Regions from separate parts of the Paraburkholderia sp. FW306-02-B genome, predicted to be linked through region 3. Evidence: predicted binding sites of a transcription regulator. Region 3 holds the regulator's gene; each other region holds the start of a gene.

Region 1 (3,366 bases), 720 kb from region 3:
ATTTTTCACGCATTTTTTCAGTGGCTAGCAGACCGGGCGAGGCAGGCATCGATGCGTCACGCCAGACACGACGCCCGCGTCCTGACAACCTTAGAGAGGAATAATCATGACCCAGATTCGTACGCTCCTGATCGGTGCCGCCCTCACTGCCTTTGCCGCGACCGCCGCTGTCGCGCAAACTGCCGCGCAACCGGCCGCCGGCATGTCCGGCCAGGCACAGGTCCAGACCCAAGGCGCCGATCTCGCGCCCGCAGCGCCTGCCGCGCAGGGCGTGCAGCCGGTAACGCCGGCGCCGACCCGTCTGACGGCGCCGGGTTCGACCGATCCGCTGGTTCAGAAGCGCGACGCCGATGCGCAGGCTAATGCCGAATACCGGGCGCAGAAGAAGTCGTCGAAGGCCGAGTTGAAGGAACAGCAAAAGGCTGCCAAGTCGCAATACAACCAACAGGTGCGCAATGCCCGGATCAACCAGAAGGCGGACAAGCAGGCCGCCGGCAACGAAATGAAGATGAACATGCAAGGTCAGGCAACCGATCAGGATAACGGCGCCGATGTGAAGCACTAACGAAGCACCAGGTCCGCTGTGCTGAGGCTCTGACGGTCTGGTGCAGCGCGTGAAAGAAGACGCTTGCGCTGCAGAAGCGATAGGCGTCAGTGGAAGGGGGCGAGCGCCTTGCGCCCTCGCTGCAAAAAATGGTCCGGTGCGCGCCTGCGCCCGGGCCATTTTTTTGCGCCGTCCCTTGCGCTCTTGCGCGACGCCGCGACCGGGGAGCCGACGCGAAAAAAGGGTCGCTTGCCGGCTGGGGTTGTATGGATATACAGTATGCGTCGCCTGTTCTTTAACTGCTTTCACACCACCACGCCTGCGCCCAATCCACTGTGCCCACCGTTGCCGAATCCCCGCCGCCGTTCGATGCCGCCGCCTGGCTGGCCAAGCTCAACGACGCGCAACGCGAAGCAGTCGAGTACGGCGCCGGCACGCCCAACGAGCCGCCGGGCGCGCTGCTGGTGATAGCGGGCGCGGGCTCGGGCAAGACCAATACGCTGGCGCACCGGGTCGCCAATCTGGTGGTCAAGGGCGCCGATCCCCGCCGCATCCTGCTGCTGACGTTTTCACGCCGCGCCGCGCTCGAAATGACTCGCCGCGTCACGCGCATCGCCGGTGCGGCGCTTGGCACGCGCGCCGCGCTGGCGCAAGGGCTGACGTGGTCCGGCACCTTTCACAGCGTCGGCGCGCGGCTGTTGCGCGAGTACGCGGATCTGATCGGTCTCGCACCCGCCTTCACGATCAACGACCGCGAGGATTCCGCCGACCTGATGAACCTCGTGCGCTACGAACTCGGCCTGTCGGCGAAAGAGCGGCGCTTCCCGGCGAAGGGCACGTGCTTCGCGATCTACTCGCGCGTCGTGAACACCGGCGCGTCGCTCATCGACGTGCTCAACCACGCATTTCCCTGGTGCCGGGAGTGGGAAGCCGATCTGCGCATGCTGTTCGCCGCCTACGTCGATGCCAAGCAGAAGCAGAGCGTGCTCGACTACGACGATTTGCTGCTCTACTGGTCGCATATGGCTGCCGAGCCGTCGATCGCGGCGGATCTGTCGGCGCGCTTCGATCACGTGCTGGTCGACGAGTATCAGGACACCAACCGCTTGCAGGCGTCGATCCTGCTCGCCTTGAAGCCCGATGGCCGTGGGCTGACGGTGGTCGGCGACGACGCCCAGTCGATCTATTCGTTTCGCGGCGCGACCGTACGCAACATTCTCGATTTCCCCGCGCACTTCAATCCGCCCGCCAAACAGGTCACGCTCGAGCGCAATTACCGTTCGACCGGGCCGATACTGGCGGCGTCGAACGCGGTGATCGAACTCGCCAGCGAGCGTTACACGAAGAATCTTTGGACCGACAAGGCTTCGGCTCAGCGCCCGCGTCTGGTGACGGTCGCCGACGAAGCGGATCAGGCCCGCTACATCGTCGAACAGGTGCTCGAGGCGCGCGAGCAGGGCATGAAGCTCAAGTCGCAGGCGGTGCTGTTTCGTGCCGCGCATCACAGCGCCGCGCTCGAAATCGAACTGACCCGGCGCAATATTCCGTTCGTGAAATTCGGCGGCCTGAAGTTTCTCGATTCGGTGCACGTCAAGGATGTGCTGGCGGTGCTGCGCTGGGCGGAGAATCCGCGCGACCGCGTCGCCGGTTTTCGCGTCGTGCAATTGCTGCCGGGCGTCGGGCCGGCCACTGCGGCGAAGGTGCTCGACGAGGTCGTCGCGCGCGCCGATGCCGGCAATCCGGCGGATACCGCCGGCGGTGCACTGGCCGCGTTCGCGCCGCCCGCTCGCGCGCAGGAAGACTGGCATCCGTTCGTGAAGCTCATGTCGAGCGTGTACGACCGGCAGACGCCCTGGCCGGCCGAGTTCGAAATGGTGCGGCGCTGGTACGAGCCGCATCTCGAGCGCAACCACGAGGACGCGGCGATCCGTCACGCGGACGTGTTGCAGATGGAAAGCATTGCGGGCACGTACCCGTCGCGCGAGCGCTTCCTGACCGAATTGACGCTCGATCCGCCCGATGCCACCAGCGGCGAATCCGGCGTGCCGCTGATCGACGAGGACTACCTGATCCTGTCGACAATCCATTCGGCGAAGGGGCAGGAGTGGCGCAACGTGTTCGTGCTGAACGGCGTCGACGGCTGTATTCCGTCCGATCTCGGCACCGGCAGCGAAGAGGAAATCGACGAGGAGCGTCGCCTGTTATACGTGGCGATGACGCGCGCGAAGGAAGACCTGCATATCGTCGTGCCGCAGCGTTTTTACGTGCACAACCAGACGCATATGGGTGACCGTCACGTCTGGGCATCGCGCACGCGCTTTATTCCGGCGCATCTGATGCCGCTGTTCGACGCCTACGCGTGGCCGCGCGTGCCGGTGCCGGGCGCGCCGACAGCGGCGGGGCTGGCCGCGGCTGCGCAGGCGAAGATCGAGATTGGGGCGAAACTCAGGAAGATGTGGGATTGACGCGGTTCGGCGGGGTTCGAAGCCGCACGTCGCGCGGCCTCCCGGCTGCTAAAGCCACTCCGGCCAACCCCGGCCACCGCTAGCGCGACTGCCGTTGCTGCTGCTGTTGCGGCGCCGGACGCGGCGGCACGAAGAAATTGCGCAGCCATGCGGCGAGGCGCGAGAACACGTCGTACGGCTCTTCGACGAAGATTTCCGGCTTCAGCAAACGCAGATACTCCATGATCTGCTGCGCTTCCTGCTTCTGGAACGAGCCGTGCGAAATGCCCAGGCGCAGCAGCCCGCGCAGTTCGCCGAGCTTTTCGCGCGCCGTGCTGCCCACGCTCGTTTCGCACGCCACCTTGGCTTCGTACACGC
Region 2 (3,366 bases), on a different contig from region 3:
ATGGCAGAGTCTCGCAACCTTGACTGGATTGCCCGCGACCGCATTTCCAATCGGCTTGGGGGAAAGCGGCTTGCCCATCGGGCTCCAGGCGATAGGTCCCTACCTCGAGGACCGGACGCCCATCGCCTTTGCTGAACTAGCCGAGCGCGAATTTGGCGGATTCGTGCAGCCGCCGGCCTTTGCCGAATCGTGACGTGCCCGGGAACTGAACATTGCTAAACAATTTGCCACGGCTTAGACGCAAACCTCGGATAGCATATTGAAAGCACACGTTCCGGAAACGGTACGGTGTTTCCGTGAATGACCAACCTGTTGGGAGCATCCAGAATGAGCATCTTTGGCGATATTGTGAACAAGCTGTTTGGAAAGGCAAAGCCGGATCAACAGCCGCCCGCGGCGGAACCGACACCGGATCCCGCGGCAGCACAGGCTGCCGCCCCGGATGCCGCGCCAGCCCCCGCGCCGTTGACCGACGTCGACGTCGAAGCCGTGATGGATCAGTTTGTCAGTGAAAGCGGGCAAACGCTGAACTGGCGCACGTCAATCGTCGACACAATGAAGGCGCTCGGCGTCGACAGCAGCCTCGAGCATCGCAAACAGCTCGCCCAGGAACTCAAGTACGGCGGCGACATGAACGACTCGGCGAGCATGAACATCTGGCTGCACAAGCAGGTGATGGCGGCGCTGGCGGCGAACGGCGGGAAGTTGCCGCCCGACCTCGCGGCCTGAATTCGCTTCTGACGCCCACCTGACCGAGGGTCTTTCACCGTTCGCCTCGTTAATTGAACGGACTGGACCTTGAAAAACCCGCGGAACCTGTATATATGTACAGTATGTTTGCATATACAGTTCCGGAGGTCGTCATGGAGCATCTGGTGCGCGTGCAGAATGAACGGGACCGCCGCACGCTCGCGTGGCTGCGGGCGCAGGTCGGCGACGCGGCAATCGCGCAAGCGGCGCAGCAATGCGGCGGAGCGGCGAAGCCATACCTGTCGGCGGTCTGCCGAACGCTCGGTGTGACTGCGCCGCGATTCAGTTCGCTGCGTCCAAGCGCGGCCGCCGAGCAGTCGCTGGCGACGATCCGGCAGATACTGACTTCCCGGAACACGCCGGCGCGTGAACGGGCGCATCGCTGGTGAAAACCTCCGCCGCGTGTCTTAGGGCCGCCAGACCGGGCCCTCAGGAAAGTCATACTGATCGAGCGATGCCGCATGCATCTCGATACTGTAGCCGGGACGTTGCGGCGGCATATAACGGCCTTTGCGGATCACGACAGGATCGACGAAATGCTCGTGCAGATGATCCACGTACTCGAGTACCCGGTTTTCTAGCGACGCCGACACGCAGATATAGTCGAAAAGCGAAATGTGCTGAACGTACTCGCACAAGCCGACACCGCCCGCGTGCGGACATACGGGCACGCCAAATTTCGCCGCCATCAGCAGGACGACGATCACCTCGTTCAGACCGCCCAGGCGGCAGCTGTCTACCTGACAGAAGTCGATTGCGTGCGCCTGCAGCAACTGCTTGAACATCACACGGTTATGGCAGTGCTCGCCCGTCGCCACGCCGATTGGCCGAATCCGCTGGCGGATGGCCGCGTGGCCGAGAATGTCGTCGGGACTCGTGGGTTCCTCGATCCACCACGGATCGAATTGCGCCAGGCGCCGCATGTTGACAACCGCTTCATCGACATCCCACACCTGGTTCGCATCCATCATCAGCTTGCGGTTTTCGCCGATTTCTTCACGCAGAATGCGGGCTCGGCGCATATCTTCTTCGAGATTGCCGCCCACCTTCTGTTTGAAGTGCGTCCAGCCCTGCGCGACGCCTTCACGCGCGAGCCGGCGGATCTTGTCGTCGTCGTAGCCGAGCCAGCCTGCCGAAGTCGTGTAGGCCGGATAGCCACGCGCCAGCATGTCCTTTTCGCGCTCACCCCTGGTTTTTGCATGGCGGTGCAGCATGGCGATGGCTTCATGCGGCGTAATCGCGTCGGTCACATAGCGGAAGTCGAGACAACGCACGAGTTCTTCGGGGCTCATGTCGACGAGCAGCTTCCACACCGGCTTGCCTTGCGCTTTTGCCCACAAGTCCCAGACCGCATTCACGACAGCCGCCGTCGCCAGATGAATGGCGCCCTTGTCCGGGCCGATCCAGCGCAGCTGGCTGTCCGAGGTCAGCGCGCGCCAGAAAGCGCCCATGTTCGCCGCGATATCCTCCAGCGTTTTGCCGACGATCAGCGGGGCAAGCGCCTGTACCGCACTCACGCAGATCTCGTTGCCGCGCCCGATGGTGAAGGTGAGGCCATGGCCTGTGAGCGTCCGCGGCGAATCGGTTTCGAGCGTCACGTAGGCGGCGGAGTAATCCGGCGCGGCGTTCATCGCATCGGAGCCGTCGAGTGAACGCGAGGTCGGAAACCGAATGTCCCGCACGGACAGCCTGGTGATCGTGGGCATCTGCACACTCCCCTGGTCGACAGCTTTCGATTCGCGCCGATGAGCAAAGAGGGCCGTGGCGCCGAACGGCGCCGCGACCCTCCCTCTCTCGCCGCGCCCTGACAGCGACGGTCAGTCGTAGAGCACAGCGGCGATCTTGGGATCGCTCATATTGCTCTTGTCGTACCAATAGAAGCCCGTGTCGACTTTCCTGGGCAGCTTCTCGCCCTTCAGCGCCTTCACCGCGGAGTCGACGACGCATTTGCCGATGCCGACCGGGTTCTGCGTGATGGCGCCGGCCATCAGCCCCGAATTGATGTCCTCCTTCTGCTCCTTGCCGGAGTCGTAGCCAATCAGCACGAGCTTCTTGCCCGATTCCTTGACGCCGATCGCGGCACCCTCCGCCGAACCTTCATTGGCGCCGAAAATGCCCTTGAGATTGGGGTTGGCCTGGATCATCGCCTTGGCGATTTCCGCCGACTTCAGATGGTCGCCGCCGCCATATTGGACGGAGACGATCTTGACGTTCGGGTGCTTCGTCTTCATTTCATTGAGGAAGCCGTCGCGGCGATCGATGCCGGTGCGGCTGGTCTGGTCGTGCACGATCACGCCGACCTCACCGGCATTGCCGATCGCCTCGGCCATCTTGTCAGCGGCGAGGGCGGCCGCGGCAAGGTTGTCCGTCGCACACGTCGTCAGTGGAATGTCGCTGTCGACGCCAGAGTCGAAGGCGATGACCGGCATTTTGGCGGCCTGCGCCCGCTTCAACAGCGGAATGGCGGCTTTGCTGTCGAGCGCGGCGATGCCGAGCGCCTGGGGCTTCTTGGCGAGCGCGGCCGAGAGCATGTCGATCTGCTTATCGACCATGGCTTCGGTTTCCGGACCCTCGAAGGTGATCCTGACCTTATGCTCCTTCGCCGACTGTTCCGCG
Region 3 (3,366 bases):
TAAAAGCGACCTTGATGCCGAGCGGTTCGAGAAACTGCCCGATCCAGCCGTTGCCCGCGTACACCGCCGCAAGCGAAATACCGGCCACGGATGTCGGCAGCGCGAACGGCAGATCGACCACCGCGTCGACGAGCCGTTTGAACGGGAACGTGTAGCGCACCAGCACCCACGCCACCAGGAAGCCGAACACCGCATTGATCAATGCGCCGCCGAGCGCCGAGAAGAACGTCAGCCGATACGACGCGAGCACGCGCGGCGAACTTACCGCGCGCACGAACTGACTCCAGTCGAGCGTCGCCGTCTTGAGAAAAGTAGCCGCAAGCGGAATCAGCACCACGAGGCTCAAATAAGCCACCGTGATGCCGAGTGTCAGGCCAAAACCGGGCAAGGCGCTCGGTTTTCGGAAGGTCAGCGTCGTCATGCTGGATACTCTTTCAGGGTTGATGCGCGCGGCTTTTTTTGTCTTCTGGCTGGCCAAAAAGCGCGCCAGCCGGGCGCGCTTTTTGGCGAGTGGTTACCGCGTCTGTCCGCCTATGCCGGTTCAGGCATCGACAGTCTTACTGCGGCTGGTAAATCGAATCGAACACGCCACCGTCTGCAAAATGCGTCTTCTGCGCATTCGCCCAGCCGCCGAACGAGTCGTCCACCGTGTACAGCTTCAGCTTCGGAAACTTTGCGGTCAGCTCGGCCGGCACCTTGTTCGAACGTGGACGGTAGAAGTTTTTCGCGGCGATTTCCTGACCCTGCTCGCTATACAGGAAGTTCAGATACGCTTCGGCCAGCTTGCGCGTGCCGTGCTTGTCGACCACCTTGTCCACCACCGCAACCGGCGGCTCGGCCAGAATGCTCACCGACGGCACGACGATCTCAAACTTGTCCGGACCGAATTCCTTCAGCGACAGGAACGCTTCGTTTTCCCACGCGATCAGCACGTCGCCGATGCCCCGTTGCACGAAGCTGGTAGTCGCGCCGCGCGCACCCGAATCCAGTACGCCGGCATTCTTATAGAGCTTACCGACGAATTCCCTGGCCTTCTGGTCGTTGCCGCCCGGCTGATGTTCGGCATATGCCCATGCAGCCAGATAGTTCCAGCGCGCGCCGCCTGAAGTCTTCGGATTCGGCGTAACGATCGACACGCCCGGCCTGGTCAGATCGTCCCAGTCCTTGATGTGCTTCGGGTTGCCCTTGCGCACGAGGAATACGATCGTCGACGTGTACGGCGACGCGTTATCCGGCAAACGCTTTTGCCAACCCTTGTCCAGCAAACCCTTATTGGCCAGCGCATCGATGTCGTAGGCCAGCGCCAGCGTCACGACGTCCGCTTGCAAACCGTCGAGCACCGAACGCGCCTGAGCGCCCGAACCGCCGTGCGACTGCTTGAAGGTGATCGACTCGCCCGTCTTCGTCTTCCACTCCTTGCCGAATGCCTGATTGACGTCCTGATACAGTTCGCGCGTCGGGTCGTACGACACGTTCAGCAGCGTCGTGTCGGCGGCGTGCGCCTGCGCCATCACGCCGACAGCCGTTGCCGCGCCGAACGCGAGCGCCGCGATGAGTTTTCCGGTCTTGCCTGCCAGCCCCGTGCCCTGATGGTTCATGCCAACTTTCTCCGCGTTGTAGTCCGCTGAAACAGCGTGTGGTGTTGTTTTGCGTCGCGGTCACGTGCACATGAGCGCCAACTCGGAGGCCAGTCTATCGAAGGGCTTTCATCATTAAAAATAATGTTTCTTCATTTTTTAATACGCAAAAGTGGTAATGACAGCTGGATAAGGCGTTGCGGCACGAAAACAGGTGTTGGAACGTCCTTCTGCGGCGCAGGAACGCCACACCAGCCGACGAACTTAAAGTAAAGCTTGAATTGCGCCGAATACTGTATAAAAATACAGTCACCTGTTCATACATACAGTGGCGCCATGACCAAACTCACCGCACGACAGCAGCAGGTTTTCGATCTGATTCGCCGGGCCATCGAACGCACCGGCTTCCCTCCCACCCGCGCGGAAATCGCCGCCGAGCTGGGCTTCAGTTCGGCCAACTCGGCCGAAGAACACCTGCGGGCCCTGGCCCGCAAGGGTGTGATCGAACTCGCGGCGGGAGCGTCGCGCGGCATCCGTCTGCTGGCGGGCCCCGAAGATTCGCCGCATCAGTTCACGCTGCCGCACGCCAGCATCATGCAACTGTCGCTGCCGCTGATCGGCCGGGTCGCGGCCGGTAGCCCGATCCTCGCGCAGGAACATATCTCGCAGCACTATGCGTGCGACCCGGCGCTGTTCTCAAGCAAGCCGGACTACCTGCTGAAAGTTCGCGGCCTGTCAATGCGTGACGCCGGCATCTTCGACGGCGACCTGCTGGCGGTGCAAAAGAAGAGCGAAGCGAAAGACGGCCAGATCATCATCGCGCGCCTAGGCGACGACGTGACGGTCAAGCGCTTGAAGCGCCGGCCGAACGGCATCGAGCTGATCGCCGAGAACCCCGACTACGAAAACATCTTCGTTCAGACCGGCAGTGCGGATTTCGCGCTGGAAGGCATCGCTGTTGGGCTGATCCGCCCCGGCGAGTTCTGAGCGCCTGCTTCTACCAACGCTTGTCCGACGCCAACGCGTCGCTGCCCCTACGTTGAATCGCCTGGAGAGACTCATGGAACGCCTTGCCCGCCTGCTGCCTTTTCGCCAGTTCGGTCGTTTGCGCCATCTGCGCAAGCTGGTGCCCTGTTCGCTGATCGAGGCGTCCACGGCCAGCTCTCCATCGCTATTCGACGAACCCGCATCGCGCGCGTCGAGCTTGCCGTCGTCGTTGCCGGCTTTCGCTCGCGTGTCGTTGAATTCGGGGCTGAATACGGCCGAGCCGGCGCGGCGCGCGCCGGTGCGCGTCTATCACGGGCCGTCGCGGTTGATCATGGTCGGCACGATAGACGCCGTGTGCCGGATGATCGATCGCTGCATCGCTGAAGAAGCCAATGTGCACGGCGCGGTGTTCGAGTAATGAGGTGTCGGGCGCGAGCGTGGTTGCCCTGCGGTTGGCCCACGGTTGCCCTTCGGTTGCCCCGCTCGCACCTCTTCAGATATTGCATCGCGTGGGATCGTTTTCGTGTGGCCGCGGTCCACGTTAGACCACCCTTGATAGAGAGCTCCACTCGATGGCAGTTTCGACACGCACCAAACGCAGCGCCACACGGCCGCTGATCGTTGTTCTGATTGTGATTGTGGTGGTGGCCGCACTGGGATTCGGCTACGCGTCGCCGTATATCGCGCTGAACAATCTGAAACGCGCGGCGGACGCGCGCGATACGGAAACCGTCAATCAGTATGTCGACTTTCCAGCGTTGCGCGAGAGCCTGAAGCAGCAGGTCACCGGCTTGCTGACACG

What was found. The regulator LexA, encoded in region 3, represses DNA repair genes until DNA is damaged. The targets are predictions, from matches to a motif close to ACTGTATNNNNATACAGT.
Region 1: AC3WOG_RS15640 (ATP-dependent helicase) is a predicted target of LexA. The motif match lies at 806-823, and genes of this name have one in related genera.
Region 2: AC3WOG_RS34060 (CppA family protein) is a predicted target of LexA. The motif match lies at 816-833, and genes of this name have one in related genera.

What each region holds. Positions count from the first base shown of each region.
Region 1 is NZ_JBYSXZ010000001.1:3,536,311-3,539,676, reverse strand. It holds gene AC3WOG_RS15645 (hypothetical protein) at 107-565, shown strand; gene AC3WOG_RS15640 (ATP-dependent helicase) at 880-3,009, shown strand; gene AC3WOG_RS15635 (DUF4088 family protein) at 3,089-3,366, opposite strand, start outside.
Region 2 is NZ_JBYSXZ010000002.1:2,842,178-2,845,543, forward strand. It holds gene AC3WOG_RS34050 (amidase) at 1-193, shown strand, start outside; gene AC3WOG_RS34055 (DUF3597 domain-containing protein) at 328-729, shown strand; gene AC3WOG_RS34060 (CppA family protein) at 864-1,139, shown strand; gene AC3WOG_RS34065 (L-fuconate dehydratase) at 1,158-2,456, opposite strand; gene AC3WOG_RS34070 (ABC transporter substrate-binding protein) at 2,568-3,366, opposite strand, start outside.
Region 3 is NZ_JBYSXZ010000001.1:2,812,070-2,815,435, forward strand. It holds gene cysT (sulfate ABC transporter permease subunit CysT) at 1-421, opposite strand, end outside; gene AC3WOG_RS12425 (sulfate ABC transporter substrate-binding protein) at 558-1,598, opposite strand; gene lexA (transcriptional repressor LexA) at 1,914-2,564, shown strand; gene AC3WOG_RS12435 (hypothetical protein) at 2,638-2,982, shown strand; gene AC3WOG_RS12440 (DUF2939 domain-containing protein) at 3,137-3,366, shown strand, end outside.